Regions from separate parts of the Aeribacillus composti genome, predicted to be linked through region 2. Evidence: riboswitches for the same ligand, from Rfam matches in the RefSeq annotation. Region 2 holds a riboswitch; each other region holds the start of a gene.
What was found. A riboswitch is a leader RNA that binds a small molecule or an ion and turns the genes downstream of it on or off. The one in region 2 is predicted to bind thiamine pyrophosphate.
Positions count from the first base shown of each region.

Region 1: linked by a shared signal. The riboswitch ahead of RI196_RS07275 (acetylornithine deacetylase) and the one ahead of tenI (thiazole tautomerase TenI) in region 2 are both predicted to bind thiamine pyrophosphate.
Region 3: linked by a shared signal. The riboswitch ahead of thiT (energy-coupled thiamine transporter ThiT) and the one ahead of tenI (thiazole tautomerase TenI) in region 2 are both predicted to bind thiamine pyrophosphate.

Region 1 is NZ_CP134501.1:1,475,532-1,481,743, reverse strand. It holds gene tenA (thiaminase II) at 1-190, opposite strand, end outside; gene tenA (thiaminase II) at 208-885, opposite strand; gene RI196_RS07275 (acetylornithine deacetylase) at 918-2,183, opposite strand; TPP riboswitch at 2,308-2,408, opposite strand; gene RI196_RS07270 (hypothetical protein) at 2,474-3,142, opposite strand; gene RI196_RS07265 (TlpA family protein disulfide reductase) at 3,373-3,828, opposite strand; gene RI196_RS07260 (peroxiredoxin) at 3,921-4,469, opposite strand; gene RI196_RS07255 (mechanosensitive ion channel family protein) at 4,820-5,677, shown strand; gene RI196_RS07250 (N-acetyldiaminopimelate deacetylase) at 5,775-6,212, opposite strand, start outside.
Region 2 is NZ_CP134501.1:1,100,174-1,106,385, reverse strand. It holds gene fabI (enoyl-ACP reductase FabI) at 1-203, opposite strand, end outside; gene thiD (bifunctional hydroxymethylpyrimidine kinase/phosphomethylpyrimidine kinase) at 302-1,114, opposite strand; gene RI196_RS05560 (ThiF family adenylyltransferase) at 1,129-2,142, opposite strand; gene RI196_RS05555 (thiazole synthase) at 2,139-2,906, opposite strand; gene thiS (sulfur carrier protein ThiS) at 2,913-3,116, opposite strand; gene thiO (glycine oxidase ThiO) at 3,124-4,236, opposite strand; gene tenI (thiazole tautomerase TenI) at 4,238-4,837, opposite strand; TPP riboswitch at 4,977-5,085, opposite strand; gene RI196_RS05535 (monovalent cation:proton antiporter family protein) at 5,140-6,212, opposite strand, start outside.
Region 3 is NZ_CP134501.1:3,273,047-3,279,258, forward strand. It holds gene RI196_RS15970 (YtxH domain-containing protein) at 1-61, opposite strand, end outside; gene RI196_RS15975 (low molecular weight protein-tyrosine-phosphatase) at 78-551, opposite strand; gene RI196_RS15980 (DUF1128 domain-containing protein) at 702-932, shown strand; gene RI196_RS15985 (hypothetical protein) at 1,442-1,624, shown strand; gene RI196_RS15990 (DnaJ family domain-containing protein) at 1,666-2,037, opposite strand; gene RI196_RS15995 (DUF2179 domain-containing protein) at 2,059-2,604, opposite strand; gene RI196_RS16000 (DUF418 domain-containing protein) at 2,708-3,943, opposite strand; TPP riboswitch at 4,116-4,219, shown strand; gene thiT (energy-coupled thiamine transporter ThiT) at 4,289-4,849, shown strand; gene menC (o-succinylbenzoate synthase) at 4,891-6,000, opposite strand.

The DNA of each region.
Region 1 (6,212 bases), 380 kb from region 2:
CGTTTGCTTTTGCCGCTCCATACGATTGCACTTTTGCAAAATGGCTTAAATAATACGAATCTTGCAAAACGTAATAACGAAAACATTCAAGCGGCAAACTCCCATCGGCAATACCTTTTACAAATGGATGATCGAAGCTGGCCTGCCATATCGGATCTGCTTTTGTTCGAATTTTTTCAGAAAATTTCATGTTCATTCTCTCCTATATTAAGAATTGATTTCGATTGGCCACATTTCTTTTCGTTCAGACATTTCCCAAAACATATATTCGTATTTGCTCGTTGTGACAAAAATATCTTCCAGCCATTTCAATTCTTCTTCCCGTTTTCCTTCTGCAAGCTCATTCATTAAATCTTTCAGCCATTTTGCCAATTCACCGAATTCTGTTGATGCGTACATTTTTACCCACTCGCCGTAAAACTCATGTTCACTGGCACCAGGAATCTCATGTAAGCGTGTGCCGATTTCATAATAGCTCCATGTACATGGAAGGACTGCGGCAACCAGTTCTGCCAATGATCCTCGCTGCGACACATTTAACATATAGCTCGTATATGCAACGGTTGTAGCAGCAGGCTGAACTTGTTCTAATTTTTCCTTCTCTATTCCTATTCTTTCAGCGTATTGACGATGCAAATCCATTTCCACTTTTAACGTCGAATGTAGAAGATCAGCAAAAACTGTCATTGTTTGAAGATTGTGAGCCTTTAAGCTTCCAAGGGCAAACAGGCGGCAGTATTCGATTAAATAAAGATAATCCTGCTCCATAAAAAAGCGAAATTTGTCGATATCCAGCGTCCCATTGCCGATTCCTTGAACAAACGGATGATGGTAACTCGCTTCCCAAATCGGTTTTGCAGTTTTATACAATCGGTCTGTAAACATTTGAATTACCCCTTTCGCAGCTTTTGTAATTGTCATCGTTTTTTCTGATACCAATCAAATAAAAACGCGATCAGCGATTTTGTAAATGTTTTTAATTGGGGGATGGACAGCTTTTCATTCACCGAATGTGCATCTTCAAGCGTGCCCGGTCCATATAAAACGACGGGAATTCCCGCTTCACTCAGCCAGCCGCCGTCTGTCACAGTAGGGGACATCGTCAGCTTTGCTTCCTCATTAAATGCCAGTTTATGTGCTTTTTGTAATGTTTTCACTCCGAGTGAATGTTCGTCATATGAAAAAGCTGGGAAAATTTCTCCTCGATCTTCAATCATCGATGTGCCGCCCCATTTAAATTTCGGAGGATATTTCCGAAGCCATGGATCAGCCATTGCAACATGATGGATATGTTCTTCAATTTCCCGGATCACCTCTACATAATGCTCTTCCGGGTAATAGTGAACGGTAATCCAAAGGGAACATTTATCGGCCACAAAAGCGGCGTGCCTTCCACCTTCAATCACTGCTGGATTAATTGTGGCAGAACCAGGCGGAAAGCCTTTGCTCGTTTTCATCACTGCCCAATGCTGTTCAAGCTCTCGCAGTCCTTCAATAATTTTCATCATTTTTTCAATCGCGCTTGCCCCAAAAAGCTTCCCGCCGGCATGAATCATTTGTCTTCTCGTGCCATCGTGAAATGTCTCGGGGCTTTCAATCGTAATCCAGCCCGTGATCACCCCGCCCTGCCCTTGTATTTCACAGTTGCTTGAATCGACAACGATGGCAAAATCAGCTCGATATCCCCGGTCGCAGCACGATTTTGTTCCTGCTTCGCCTACTTCTTCACCGACGACGGACTGAAAAATGATATCCCCTCCCGGCTCAATGCCGTTTTCTTGCAGCAGCTTTAATGCAAACAGACTGGCAGCCATTCCCCCTTTCATATCCGCTACACCGCGTCCATATATGTAATCCCCTTTAACCGTTGCCTCAAAAGGAGGCGTTAGCCATTCTTCTCCCTCTTCGATTGAAGCGACATCAATATGCCCGTTAATAATTAAACTGTGGTAATTTTCTGGATCTTTTCCTTTTTTCGTTCCTACTACGACTGGATCTTGTTCATATAAATCCCATTGATCAATGGAAAAGCCGATGTCTTCCAAATATGAGGCGACATACTTTTGAGCCTCTTTTGCATTTCTTGCCGGAGGGCTCGGCGTTTCAAACGATACGAGTGTTTTTAGAAGATTCAGAAGTTCTTCTTCCCTTTCATCAATTTGCTGAAATAGCGTTTGTAACACGTTGTCTCCCCTTTCTTAACATTTTGTTTTGAAAAATGGTTTGCCAACCAGCCTTGTAATGCAAAAAGCCCGTTCCCAATATAAGGGAACGGGCAAGTATATACAAAACCTATAGACAGGTTTCGATATTACTGCACCACTTCCCTACGCTAGTATGATCTAGATCAGGTTCAAAGGGTCAAGGCACACGCCTTTCTCAGCCTTTCGGCTCCCCTAGTGGTATGTTAATATTATGAAATTTTCATTTAATTTCATTAAATCATAAAATATAGAAAAATACAAGCTAACGGTTAATTGATCCTTTTTGCCGTCTTTAATAATTCACGATAACCAATTCGAGTAAATTGCAAATGTTGATCAATATAATTAGCCTTTTTCAAATGCTCGATGGATTGTTCAGAAAAACTGCCGCTAATTTCCTGAAACCTTTGATTAATTTCCACTAACGAATGATTTAATATAAAATCCGCATCAAGCAGCAGGACAATCCGCTCGATCTCAGGATCTCTTTTTAAAATCAAGTTGGCAATCCGGCCTTTCATGAATGCCAGCTCTTGTTGAAGCTTTGAAGCTTCATCCTCTTTTTCTCTAATTTTGGCTCGGTACTTTTGTTTTTCTTCCTCTTCGATACCGGCTTTTGTTAATAGCTCCTCCAACAATTGCGTTTTATCAAGCTCCAGTTTATTTAATTGCTGTTCTTTTCGCGCCATTTCTGTTTCATCAGGCAGCTTTTCGGTTTGAATAGGCTCTTTTCGTTCTTCTTTCATCTTTATCATATAGTCTATTTTCCGATAGACAAGGAAGGCGAGAACAACTAAACATCCATTTAATAGCAGAGATATAAAACGCACGACGACGTCGTTAAACGCAAGCAAATAAAATAGGAAAAGGATAACGATGACAGCCAAAAGCACCTTTAATAGATTCATAATGGAAAAAGTTTGTGATTGTTTTGCCATCCACCTATGCTCCTTTTTGTTCAAACTAGCATCATTTATTATAGCATGTTGTGATTTGGAATGTGAATCATTTCTTTAGGATTGAAGAGCTGGAAAAAGGATGCCGGATGAATGGTAAATGGGAAATGCTTATCTTTTGAAAGCTTCGAAGCAATAAAAACAAGTCCTTTCAAAGGCGAAAAGCCGTTTCTAAATGAAAAACCACCTGCAATGTTTTGCAGATGGTTAAATCATTCAGCGTTTTCTGTTTCCGCTAACACACGATTAACACGTTTTTCCAGCATTTTCATTCCGCTTCCTCCTGCTTGGAAGTGGCGAAGAATGCCGTTTTTATCAAAAACATAATATGCAGGTACATATTGATTTTCAAAAGCATCGGTTAATTTATGTTCGTTGTCAACAAAGATCGGTTGCGTAATCCCGTGTTCTTCCGCTACTTTTTTAATATCATCAATATCTAAATCCTTTTCGGAGCGAGGCATATGAACAGCTACTACGTTCAGTTTATCTTTATATTGATCGCGGAACTCATTTACTTTCGGCATTGCTTCTTTACACAAATGGCAGCTGATTGACCAAAAATGGATTAATGTTGGTTTTTCACCGATTAATTGCTCTTTCGTTACTTCGCCATTCAGCCAAGTTGTTGCTCCGACTAATTCAGGCATTGGCTCACGTAATTTCATTTCCGTTTCCTCCTTGAAGAATGAATATCAAAAAAATAATCGTTTGAAAAAAGGCCTAACGTACCGCTAGGCCCTTTGAATGAAAAGCTTCATTATACTTTAAGCGTTTCTTGACCAGGCTTCCAGTTTGCTGGGCAAAGTCCGCCAGTTTGAAGCGCTTGAAGTACACGCAATGTTTCATCAACATCGCGGCCAATGTTGTTATGGAATACTGTTTGATATTGAAGTTCGCCTTCTGGATTGATGATGAACAATCCGCGAAGAGCAACTCCTTCTTCTTCGATTAAAACGCCGTAGTCTCTTGATACTTGATGATTTGTATCTGCTGCAAGCGGATATTTAATATCGCCTAAACCGTTCTCTTCGCGAGGAGTTTTAATCCAAGCTAAGTGTGTGTGAATTGTGTCAGTTGATACACCAATCACTTCTGCATCAAGATCTTCAAATTCTTCATAACGGTCAGAAATAGCTGTGATTTCAGTTGGACAAACGAAAGTGAAGTCCATTGGATAAAAGAAAAGAACTGTCCATTTTCCTTGTTTCATGATTTCTTCCAAGCTTACTTTACCAAACTCTTTGTTTGGCAAAACGGCATCCATTTCAAAACGTGGAGCTTGTTTACCAACCAAACGCTCTGCCATTATGTAACCCTCCATTTTAAAATTTTATTTTAAAGGAAACTTTTTGATTGTTTCCTTCAAAAACAAATGAGAATGAATTGAGTATTTTCTCAATATCCTTCCTCCGATTACTATTATATATAACAACAAAATTTTAGTCAATTTTAAGTAATAATTAATTTAAATAATCTGTTTTACATTTTCATTGCGGTGAAGAGAACAATAATACTATTTCCAATTTTCGCCGCTATCATTAAAAAAATGTAACAATCATTGAAAATTCCTTTTTCTATGTTAAACTTTCAACTGTACATTCAGTTTAACATGATCCCGTAAAATAACCAAATGATTGGCTTGAAAAGAAAGGGGAAATGGTTTTGAACTTTTTTGAATCTATTGATTGGGCTGATCTGGCTTTAAAAACAGGAGAAGTTTTGGCCAAGCTTATTGGAATTTACATTGCATATATTATCGTCAAATCAATCGGCAATAAAATTATTCACAAAATGTTTGAGGGGCTTGAGAATCGGAAGGAAATTTCCATCACGCGGGCTAAAACGCTGCAAACATTAGTATTGAATTTCTTTCATTATGCCCTGTTTTTCATTTTTATTGTTACCGTTTTTCAAGTGTTTGGCTACAATGTCACAGCGCTTTTAGCCGGGGCTGGGGTTGTTGGTCTTGCGATCGGCTTTGGAGCTCAAGGGCTCGTCAGCGATGTTGTGACAGGATTTTTCCTTCTCCTAGAAAAACAACTTGATGTTGGAGATTATGTCACTACAGGCAATTATTCAGGCATTGTGGAAGCTGTCGGTTTACGAACGACGCAAATCCGAGGCTTTGACGGCACATTGCATTATGTTCCAAACAGGCAGATTGTCGGCCTTTCCAATCATTCTAGAGGAAATATGCAAGCCCTTGTTGATATCAGCATATCGTATAATGAAGACTTAAATAGGGTCATGTCCATTCTTCAAGAAGCTTGCGACCAATTTGCAAAAGAAACTGAAGAGGTTGTGGAAGGTCCGGACGTTTTAGGAGTGCAAAATTTCGGCTCGTCTGATGTGATCATCCGCATCATTGCCAAAACGAAAAACATGGAGCAGTGGGCTGTTGAAAGAAAGCTCCGGAAACGGCTAAAAGAAGTGCTTGATGAAAACGGCATCGAAATTCCGTTCCCTCATCAAGTGATGATTCATAAGAACGAGCAGCAAAAGGAAAGAGGATGATATCTCATCCCCTTTCCTTTTTAATTATGACTTCGTGTTTGTATAGAACGTATTTCTAATTTTTTTCTCTTGCTTTATGCAGGAGGCTATGAATCTTCTATTTATTGCCTTTCCATTCAAAATATTGACAAATAAGATCGACCGCTTTAAAGATTGCTTGTTCATTTGGTGAAAGCTTCGCATGATGAAGGCCGTAAGGAGAATCAACTCCAAGCCAAAACATAAATCCCGGAATTTTCGCCAGCATATAGCCGAAATCTTCCCCAGTCATCGCTTCTTTGCATACGTGGAGTTGAACTTCTGTTTCATTCTGGACAAACTCCATAAATTCTTTTGATAACGCTTCATCATTCCACACTTGATAATACATCGAACCCCAGTCAATTTCTGCTTTGCATTGGTAGCCGATTTCTATACCTTTGACCATGTCTTCAATCCGCTTTTTCACTTTTTCCATCGATTCGACAGAAAATGTGCGAATCGTTCCTTCCAATCTGGCATGATCGGCAATTATATTTTGTATCGTGCCGCTTGC
Region 2 (6,212 bases):
ACATCACAAGGAAGCACGAGATAATCTTCCCGTCCTAACGAATCTACAAGCTCTCGAACCGATTTCTCCATTCTTTCGCCCACATATGTAAAGATCAATCTTGCTCCTGCTTCATGCAAAGAGCGGGCAATTCCCCAAGCAATGCTTCGCTTGTTTGCAACACCCATGACCACAATGTTTCGGCCTTCCAAATTCAATTTCATGGAAAATCCTCCTAAACATTATTACAAGTTATTAATACCTGATCATAATTATAAAGGACAAAAGAGAAAAAAGCCAGAACATATATGTCCGGCTTATGTTATTTCGAAGCAGCTAAATTTCTTTTATATGCCCAATGATTGGTAGGACCGTGGCCGCCTCCAATGCCTAGTGCATTTTCTACAGCAAGATGGATGAACTCTTTTGCGGTTTTTACGGCTTCGATAACGTCTTTACCTTTGGCGAGCTCAGCTGTCAGCGCAGCAGAAAAAGTGCAGCCTGTTCCGTGCGTATGCTTTGTGTTTACATAGTTGCCTTTAAATTCATAAAAATCATGCCCGTCAAACAACAAATCAATGATTTCGCTGCCCGACGGCTGATGTCCTCCCTTTATGATCACATGCTTTGCTCCCATTTGGCAAATTTTTTTCGCAGCTTCTTTCCGATCATCAAACGATTTTATCTCGATGCCCGTGATCGCTTCCGCTTCCGGGATGTTCGGCGTCACAATAAACGAAAGCGGAATTAAGTCGTTAATGAGCGCGTTGATGGCAGACTCTTCAAGTAATGGATGTCCGCCTTTTGCAATCATTACTGGATCAACGACAATTTTTTCCCATCCATGCTTTTGAACTTTATTTGAGACGATTTGGATGATTTCTTGATTAAAAAGCATTCCTGTTTTGACCGCATCTGGCGATAAATCTTCAGCAATTGCATCAAGCTGACTGATCACCCCTTCAATCGGAACAGGGTAGACGCCATGAACACCTAATGTGTTTTGAGACGTAACGGCCGTGATCACGCTCATTCCGTATACATCCAACTCCTGAAAAGTTTTCAAATCTGCCTGAATTCCCGCGCCTCCTCCTGAATCGGACCCGGCAATCGTCAACGCTTTTCCAATGGTCATAAACACACCTCCATTTAAGCTCCGAAGTAACGTTGATAAATAGCTTTTGCTTTCTCTTCTTCCTTAGTACCGTGAATTAATGCTCTTCCGTCTTGAAAAAGCACAACGCGGAAATCATCCGCCTGAAAGGAAATTAAATAAGCATTTCCTTTTAAGTCTTTCACGATCGGGCGCAAACGATTGGTAATTTCTGATAGCGAAATCTTCTGTTTTTGCTGCGGACGTATTTGTACGGTATTCCTTCCGCACAAAACCGCTGTTTTTAATCCATTTTCAACCGACAAATATGGATATGTCGGGTGATGTCCGCACGATGGGCAGTCGGCCTTTTTTAATTTTGTCATGTCCACTGCAGAATGCTCCCTTGTCCAAACATCAAATGAAACTAACTGCTTGGACACCTCTCCGCTGACTAAATATTTCAGTGCCTCTGCTGTTTGATAAGAGGCGACGATTTGCACCGCCGGGCTGATCACGCCAACTGTATCGCACGTCATTCCGTCAGACGGAATCGCTTGGAGCATACAATGGAGGCATGGTGTTTGTTTCGGAACGATGGAAACGGTCATTCCATAACTTCTCACTACTGCCCCATAGATCCAAGGTATTTCGTGCTTCATCGCTAAATCATTGATGAAAAATCTCGTTTCAAAATTGTCAGTCCCATCGATGATAAGGTCGACATCCTTTACATGTTCAATAAAATCAATTGAGAAATCGCCCACAATCGCTTCAATCGAAATGTTCGAATTGATTTCCTGCAAATGTTTTTTGGCAGCAACCGCTTTTGGCAGCTTTTGTTTCGCATCCTCTTCCGTATACAGCTGTTGACGCCCGAGATTGCTCCAATCGACATAATCACGGTCAATGATGGTTATTTTACCGATTCCAGCACGGGCTAACATTTCAGCGCTTGCACAGCCGAGTGCTCCAGCTCCAACAATGAGCACATGGCTTTTCAGCAATTTTTTTTGTCCCTCTTCTCCAATAGGAGAAAACAAGATTTGGCGAGAATATCGTTCCATTATGTCGTTAACATTCCTTCCGTTGGACTGCTTGCTTGTGCATACCGTTTTTTCGGAATGCGTCCTGCTTCATATCCAAGTCTGCCTGCTTCAATCGCCAGCTTCATTGCCTTCGCCATTTTCACAGGATCTTTTGCACCGGAAACAGCTGTATTTAATAAGATACCATCTGCTCCCATCTCCATGGCGAGTGCGCAATCTGCCGGCGAACCGATTCCGGCATCAACAATGACTGGAATATTTGCTTGCTCAATAATAAATGATAAATTGAGAGGATTGACAATTCCTTGGCCTGATCCGATCGGAGATGCTCCCGGCATGATGGCATGAACCCCTAATTCTTCAAGCTTCTTCGCCAGAACAACATCGTCTGAAGTGTATGGAAGAACAATAAACCCTTCTTCCAATAACATCTCTGATGCCTTCAATGTTTCAATCGGATCAGGGAGAAGCGTTTTATCATCTCCAATTACTTCCACCTTAATCATATCACATAATCCTGATGCCTTCGCAAGCTTGGCGATTCTGACTGCTTCCTCCGCAGTTTTTGCCCCAGCCGTGTTCGGCAGAAGCGTATATTTTGATAAATCCAACATCTCCAAAAAATTTGGCTGTGAAGGCTCGTAAATATTCATTCTTCTGACGGCAAATGTCAAAATTTCAGCACCTGAGGCTTCCACCGCTTCTTTTTGTATCTCAAAAGACGGATATTTTCCAGTTCCTAACATTAATCTCGACTGAAATGTTTTATCACCTATTTTTAACATGAATCATCATCCCCCTCCAACAAAATGGACAATTTCAATTTGATCACCATCATTTAATGTCTGGATACTGTATTGTTCTTTTGAAACAATTTCACCATTTCGTTCAACGACAACAATTCTTTCCTGTAATTGAAAAAAGTTCAGCAAATCTTCAATGCTTCGAACACTATTCTCCACTTCCATCTGCTGGCCGTTGATGCGAAGTTTCACCGTTTCATCACCTCCCTTTCGCATCAGAAAGCAATCTGTTTAAAGAAAAGGTATGAATATAACGCTCATATTGATTCGTTTTCAAAATCATGTCTTTTACGATCAAGCTTGTAATCGGCGCTAGAAGAATGCCGTTTCGATAATGGCCGGTCGCAAAAAAGATCCCCTCATGCTCCGGGTGCTCGGCAAAATACGGCCAGCCGTCAGCTGTTTGCGGCCTGAGCGACGACCAAGCACTAACGACCGGTTCAGACCCGATTTCTGGCATAATTTTCTGAACCTTTATCATTAATTCGGATACTCCTTTGACTGTCGGATGCGTATCCCAGTCGTTTTCATAAGAAGTTGCTCCAATAATAACGGTGCCGTCTTTTTTCGGTACGATATAACAGTGCTCGTAAAACACTGTTTTGTTGATCACCAGTTTTTTCGGTTTTATGGCTAAGCATTCTCCTTTAACGGGCTTCATTGGATTTCTCAGCCCCAGCTTTTCAAAGAAAAAGCCACTCCAAACTCCGCTTGAAACGACGACTTTTCCACATATAAAAACTCCTTGGGAAGTGACAAGCTTGTATGCTTTTCCCTCTTTAATCACGTCGAAAACAGGACATTGTTCAAAAATAGATGCACCATATTTTCTAGCGCCTTTCGCATATGCGTGGCAAACAGATGAACCTTTCACTTGGCCGTCATGCTTAAGCCAAAGAGCTCCCGCAATGTCTTCAGAAACATGTGGCTCATTTGCCAGTACGTTTTCCCTTGAATGCCATTCTAGTTCATTCTCATCTGCGAGCGATTGCAGAAAGCGGCCTTCTTCCTCAGTAAATGCAAGCCGATACATGCCTTCCTGCACAAGCTCAATATCCACACCAGATTGCTCCAATAATTCTTTTGCAAGGCTCGGATATAAATTTCGGCTCTCTAAGCATAGCTCAAAAAATATGTCTCTTTTTTCATTTTCAGAATGGGCACCCAGCATTCCTGCTGCAGCGGATGTCGCTTTACCTCCGATTTCGCCGCTTTCAAACACGGCGGTCTTCAGCCCTGCTTTTGATAGCTCATAGGCGATCCCTTGGCCGATGACCCCTCCCCCGATGATTCCAACATCAAAAACGTTCATTTTAAAAAGCTTCCCCTTTCCTGAAAAGTTTGGCAGCGCTCTCTGGATCTTTCGAAGAAAAGATATAGGACATAACGGCAATACCGCTTGCTTTTTTTTCTAAAACCTTTTGCATATTATCAGGCGTGATCCCACCGATGGCGATAATAGGAATATTGACGTGTCCAACGATTTTCCTAAGCAAATCTGTTCCCTTTGCCGGAAGTCCTTTTTTACTGTTCGTTTCAAAAACGTTTCCGAAAAAACAATAGTCTGCTCCGTCTTTTTCTGCTTTTACCGCTTCATCTAATGAATGGACGCTGACACCGGCTTTTATTTGCGGAAAAGCGCTTTTCACTTTTTTTACCGGCAGGCCGGTTCCCGGAAGATGAACATTTTGAACGCCTGTTAGGAGCGCAACATCGAGCCGATCGTTGATAACAAGCTGTTCTCTCCTTATCCCGTTTGCCAAAAGCTGTTCTACAAGATGAATGATCTCACATGGTCTTTTATTTTTTTCTCGTATATGAACGTAATCAACATGATCTGATATGGACAAAATTATGCGTATTAGCTCGTTGACCGGTTTTGTTCCGTCTGTTACGGCATGAAGTTCCAACATTGTACATTCCTTTCATGAGAAAGACGCTCACACTCGTCTTTCAAGGTTCAAAACTGGAAAGCAGCTGTCCAAGGGTGAGACTGGAAACAATAAAAAACCACCTTCCTTGCTGGAAAGTGGTAATGGAATATCAGACATATGTTTCAAATTCCCACTTCCCTACGCTGGCATCATCCAGATCAGGTTCAAAGGGTCTTAAAGTCAACACTTTAATCTCAGCCTTTCCAAAGGCTCCCCTAGTGGATGCTTATTAAATTTTCATACTAATTTCATGCTATCACAATTTGTTTTGTTTGCAAATATTATTTGCTAAATTCCAGCTCATCTTTTAACTCATTTACATATTTGCGGGAACCCGTTACAATCAAGCGGTCCCCTTTTTTCAATTCGGTATCGCCGTGAGGCACAATGGAATCTTCACCTCGAAAAATCCGGACAAAGATACAATCTCCTGTAAACGGAAAGTATCGAAGCTTCATTCCATCATATTTTCGGTTATTCATATTAATTTGATAAAGAGAGTTGTCTTGGTTTGTTAAGATCCGCATAACGCCAGGCGATTCGATCAAAGCCCTGAGCAGCGTTTTTGTTGACAGCATGACGGAAAATACGCTGATCCCCTTTTCTTTTAATGCTTGATCCAACTCCGGGGAAGAAATTGAGGCGATGACCTGTTCTACGCCGCATTCTTTTGCATATGTCGCAATTTCCGCATTTCTTTCTTCATCCCCAGTAGCCACTATTACTATATCAGCTTCCATTATGTGGTGTTCATTCAATGATTCTATCGAATAGTCTTTCAATTCTTCAATTTTAAACACCGATTGAGCAGTCCCGTTTTCAATTTTGTCTTGCTGTGTATGATATACGGTTGCTTCATACAAATTTTTGTCCAATTCTCTTGTGACTGGAAGGGTCATTTGATTTGCACCAATAAAAGCAATTTTCTTTTTAGGCTGCACCGCCATTTTTTTAGGGAATAATTTTTTAAATCCTATCGGCGTGATAATGCTTGTTAACACGGCAACTACTATTAGTGCGTCAGCCATTTGCTTATCAATCAGTTCGATTCGCTGTCCAATTTCAGCTGCCGCAATAACTAATGATAAAGTAGCAGTCAACAAGAACGCCGCCGCAATCGTTGTATTCGTATCATACCATTTTCTCAGCACAAAAACGGGAATAAACTTTGAGATCAAGAGGGCGAGAAATAACAAAGGAATTAACAAAAGAAGGTTCGGATCTTTGATCAATTCCCATAAATCCAATTCCACCCCTATCATGACAAAAAAGATCGGGATTAAAAAACCGTAGCCAAACGAATCTAGCTTTTGCACCAAGTCTGAATTAGGCGATAAAAGCGAGACTAAAACTC
Region 3 (6,212 bases), 1.7 Mb from region 2:
GCGCTGCGCCTGCGATCGCTCCGATGAACAGCCCTTTTAACAATTTATTTTGCGATTTCATTTGACTTTCACCTCTTCTACGAAAGATGGTGTTCTTCTTTGATCTTCTGGAGCAGCCCTTTGCAGCCTTTGACAACCATGTCATAAACCTCTTCAAAGTTCCCAGTATAATACGGATCAGGGACGTCCAAAATATCAGCATCTGGTACGAAATCCATTAAACGACTGATTTCACCCGTATTGTTATATCCTGCCATCCGGCGCAAATTTCCTAAGTTTTCTCCATCCATGGCAATAATATAATCAAAATCTGATAAATCATTCTTATGAATTTGACGTGCTTTTAAACCTTCATAAGAAATTTGGTAACGGTCTAATATTTCTCGAGTCCCTCTATGCGGCGGGCTTCCTACATGCCAGCCTCCCGTTCCCGCTGAATCGACAAAAATTTTATCTTCCAGACCTTCCCGTTTAACTAAATCACGAAAAACCGCCTCAGCCATTGGCGAACGGCATATATTTCCTAAACAAACAAAAAGTACTTTTATCATTGCTGAAACCTCCTGAAACCATTGCTTCAATCGTTTTTTCATAAGCTGCAAAGAATAGTTTGGAAAGATCAATTTTTTTGATCATAATATTCAATCTTTCATAATACATGATACAATGAAACAAATAAAAAAACGAGAGGATGAAATCAATTGAATTTATGTGAAAAATCAGCAGAAAATATGGAATACATGATTAAAAAAATTACAGAAAAATTGAATATGATCAACATCAGTGCAGTTCAACCAACACATTTTAATGTAAATATGTATGAAGACCTAAAAGAAATTTATGACCATGTAATGAAAAAAAATACTTTCAGCCCCAGCGAAATGCAAGCAATTGCAGAGGAATTGGGGAACCTACGAAAGAGCACTCTTTAAGTGAATTGAGCTTTCTGCTGCTCGTTGCGAATGGGCTTGTGCAAATGACGGCAATTAGTGTTTAACTTAGCGATGTTGAAGTGTTGTGAAAACTCGCAGCTGCTGTCCTCATCAGCTTGCTTCAGTTGATTTGTTATATGTGGTTCTATACGCTTCTCAAAACGATGTTCGAGTCACATTAGGAACCGCCCAATCTGCCATCCATCAGAGGTTTAGCTTGGATTCTAAAGCAGGCGAATCGTGTACGCGCTCCATTTTCATCATTCTCTTTTTTCTTTTGCAGGAGAAAAATAAAGATAGACCTCCTTGTTGTTTAGATGCCAGATTTCAGAAGAAATCGTTTTTACTTTAAAGCAGCTTTATAAATTCAGTATAAGCTGCTTTTTGTATAATAACTTTTTGTCAAAACGGTGTCTATTTTTTGAACAAAATGTGAATTTTTTGTTTCGTTTTTGTGACAAATGATTTATAATAAAAGAAAACGTTTTCTTTGTTTGGGGGTCAAAAAAATGGTCGTGACACTTATGAAATATTTTTATTTATTCGTTGCTCTCTTCTGTTTATTGTCTGGAATTTTGGTCGGTTTTGCAAAGGAGCTTCCGCTTTCGGTGATAGTCATTTTCTTAGGCTTTTTCAATCTTGCTTTATATTATGTCTTCCATAGAGAAGCCTTGAAAAAACAGCAAATTTAAAAGAATGGCGAAAATAAAGGCACCATTCTTTTTCGAAAACGTCAAATAAGCTTTTTATAAACTTTATCTTTATAAAATTGAGATGCAGATGTGTTGAATATATTCCTTTTCTTCACGATTCGTTCCAATGCTAATTGTTTTTCCGACAGCTTTTGTTGTAATTTTTTCCTTTCTGCTTCATCTTCACAGCATTTTAGTAAATCTTGAATAGTTAATAGTTCCTTTTTCAAGTCATTTTCTTGATCGACCATTCCGGCGTTTCTCAAAAGACGATAAGCCATTCGGAGTTCTTCCGGAATATCAGACAAATCGTCATGCGGGAGAGGCTTCCCCATCCCGGGAAGTTCTTTAAACTCTCCCTCTTCATATGCCTTTTTGATCCGATCCTCAGCAATTTTTGCAAATATATCCACGCTTCACCCTCCCTTCGACCGTTATGTTCGTCCTTTTTCTAAACGCTTTACCCGCTTTTTCATCGCTTTTGTTAAATATCCGCCTTTAAAAGAACGAATTTCATACGAGCTTAAAAACGCTTTTGGTTCTATTTCATTGACAAGGTTTAAAAATTCTTCCTCCCGAGAGCGTTGAGCAACAACTTCCAAACGATACCTGATCGAATTCATTCCTTCTCCTTGAAAGACCGTAACCCCAAAACCAGCCTCCCTCAATTTTTTTACTAATTCGGAATTTTTATCCATTAAATTCACATTGTATGTTACATATCCAAAAGCCAGCTTTTTCTCCAGTTCACCGCCCAACAACAGCCCTGCACCAAAACCGACAATATATGCACTAATATTGTAAATATTAGATAAATCTTGAAAAACTATTCCTAAAGCGACAATATAAATCGCTGCTTCTAGCAAACCTATACCAGCAGCAGCCTTTGTTTGATTTTTCACTAACAAAATAGTTCGGATCGTCAATACTGGTACATACAATAATTGCAGCAAAAAAATAAAAATTGCTTGTAGAAACATGTTGCCTAGACACTCCTTTGTTCCATCATTCTATAAATTATTTTCAAAAAGAAAGAGCTATCATAAACTCAAAATCTGAGATTTGAAACTACATTTTTACAATTCATCTTGATCTGTTATTATGCTTCGAAACTTCCTTTTTCATGCGAATAGGCTGGCGCTTGAAATACATCGCTGTTCTCCATACCCACTCCAACGGCCCTAATTGAAAATATTTAAACCAAATATGGCTGATGATAAGCTGCACGGCAAAAATTGCGAGTGCAAGCCAAAAACCGGCGAAGGGGTATACTTTACCGTACAATCCCAATCCGTAATGATAAAAAATATATGTACAAATAACAGATTGCATGATGTAATTTGTCAATGACATGCGTCCAACAGGCGCAATCTTCTTAACAATTTGCCGGCAGATTGGGTGAAAATATAAAAATATGAGAGAGATCACATAAAACAACATGAGAAATGGTGCACCGAACACCATGTAAAAACTATTTTTAGCGGTGACCGCAAAAATATTTAACGGAAGCCCAATGATAAGCCCGAAAAACCAGATGGCTGTTAATAACCTTCGATGCTTCTCCGGTTCTTGAAAAAGCTTTTGTTTCGCAAATATCATGCCAACTAAAAACATGCTGATATATGGGAGCATGTTTATTATATAGACAAGCGGTTGAAAAGGCCACATGCCAGACATAGACATGTAAAAAAGCCGATCATGAATACGCTGATGGAAAATATCAGTAAAACTTCCGTTTTGATATGAATGGATTGCGTTTCTTGCCTCCTCTTCCAGTAAGGCAGCCTGCTCTCTTTTTTGGACAAAAGCATCCTCACCATTGGATACAGCCGTCATCAAACCAATAAGGAGCAAATATAAACTAAATAAACATACAGTCCATACCAAAAGGGTTTTCCAGGAACACTTCCGGAAAAAAAGGAGAAGAAACCCCAGCACAGCATAATCCATTAAAATGTCTCCATCCCAGATGAAAAATGAATGAATTAGTCCAAATACAAAAAGCACCACCAGTCTGCGTATATATATAGAAACAAAGTTCCTGCCGTTTCCTAAAGCCCGTTCCTCCATGATGATGATTCCAAATCCGAACAATAATGAGAACATTGTAATAAACTTCATTTGTACAAATATTTCCAAAATATTTTTCGTTAGAAAATCCCATGTTCTCCATGTTTCAGTAAAAAAATTTTCGCTGCCTATTTGGTATAAATATACATCTGGATAGCTGAAATGCGCCATATTCACAAGTAAAATGCCAAATATCGCAGCCCCCCGCACCACATCCACTACTTCATAACGCTCACGATTAAGATTCAAACCAAAACCCCCATTCTGAAAAAAGTTCTTATTGTTAACGCCCTTTTTTCATTACTTTTTGTCCAAAGGCTGCATTTCAGCTTTATCGTGTTTAAATTTATTTGAATATAGCGAAAAAAGAATGACAATTTTCTTATAGTCTATTATGATAGACATAAGATTCGAATATCAACAGATCCACAAGGGGAGCTATATGCTGAGAGTGGACGGATATTTCGTCCAGACCCTTTGAACCTGTTAGTTAATGCTAGCGTAGGGATGTGGAAGTATACTGATCCATGATACAGCCTTTTTCCCCCTTATGGATATTTGTTGATAGCAAATAATATACAGGGGGTTTTATTTTTGGAAAAAAATCGCTTATTACTATTAATAGAAGCAGCAATCTTTGCAGCATTGGCAGTTATACTTGATCTTCTCCCTTCCATTCAATTATCATCAGCCATTTCTATATCCATTGCCATGGTGCCTGTACTCATATTATCGTTTCGATCCGGTGCAAAGATTGGCTTCATTTCCGGCTTTTTATGGGGATTATTGCAAATTGTATTAGGTGATGCATACATCCTGACGCCTGTTCAAGGCTTCATCGACTATTTTCTAGCTTTTTCCTTTATCGGTTTAGCCGGTCTTTTCAGCAAAACTATCCAAAATAAGCTGAAAGATGGAAAGAAAAGCTCTGCTCTTGTTTTCATCATCTTTGGCGTCTTCATCGGAGCTTTTGCACGTTATTTTTGGCATTTTATCAGCGGTGTCTTTTTCTTCGGAGAATATGCACCAGAAGGAATGTCAGCGGTCGTTTATTCTTTGATCGTAAACGGCATTACGATGATAGGAGCCTTTGTATTATGCGCTGTCGTTACTGTTATTCTCATTATGGCGGCGCCAAGATTGGTTGTAAAATAAATAAAATAGTCCTCTGCAAAACATGCAGAGGATGATTTTGTTTATAGGGTAAATACTTTCGTTTCAACAGTGTATTTTTTTAATTTTTCACGGCTTACATGAAAACCGATCCCCGGGTTATCAGGCAAGGCAATTTTTCCATTATAAACCGATATTTCCGGTTCAATAATATCTTCTTCCCAATACTTAGATGAACTGGATATATCTCCTGGCAGTGTGAATTGTTCAAGTGTCGCTAAGGCTATATTATGGGCCCGTCCAATCCCTGATTCAAGCATCCCTCCGCACCAAACTGGAACATTTTGCTCTTTGCAAAAATCATGGATTTTTTTTGCTTCTGTCAAACCGCCAACACGGCCGATTTTTATATTCATAATTTTGCAGCTTCGAAGTTCAACAGCCTTTCGAGCATCTTCGAAGGAACAAATACTTTCATCTAAACAGATCGGTGTGTCCAATTCTTTTTGAAGTTTGCTATGATCCACAATATCATCGTGCGCAAGAGGCTGCTCAATCATCATTAATTGAAACTCATCCAATTGTTTTAGATGATTTATATCTTTTAATGTATAGGCACTGTTCGCATCAGCCATTAAATCCAAGTTCGGAAAATGCTTCCGTATTTCCTTAACTACTTCAATATCCCAACCGGGTTTAATCTTTATTTTTACTCTCTTGTATCCTTCCTCCTGATATTGTTCAATAAGACTGATTAAATCTTTTATTGTCGGCTGAATACCGATGCTCACCCCAGCTTCAACTTCTTTTTTCATTCCCCCGAGAGCTTGTGAAAGAGGTATATTTTGCTGTTTTGCATATAGATCCCACACGGCACCTTCCAAAGCCGCTTTTGCCATATAATTTCTGCGAATAAAACGAAACGATTCAGCCAACTCACGAGGATGATGAAACGACGTCTTTGATAAAATCGGAATGAGGAAATCTTCGATCATGTGCACAGTTGTTTTCACGGTTTCTTCTGTATACCATGGAGTGGAAAAAGCAACCCCTTCTCCAAAACCGGCTGCACCATCATCATCCTTTACTTCTACGATCAACAATTCGCGATCGTGAATGTCTCCATAGCTAGTAGAAAATGGGGCTTTCAAACGCATCTGTAATATATGCAAAACAATTTTCTTAATTTTTATCAATTAAGAGCATCTCCTTTTTTAAACAAGCTCTCAGCTAAGTTCGACAAAATCATTCCCATTCGCCAGAGGGCTCGATATTTCCCGGAAAATATTTCTTAAAATAGCGAATCCACTCGAACGTTTGTTTTACACTAATTATAAAATAAACGCTTTCTTAATGTAAAGGAGCAAGGGATTTCTTTATTTCCCTTATTGTTTATTGAACTGTA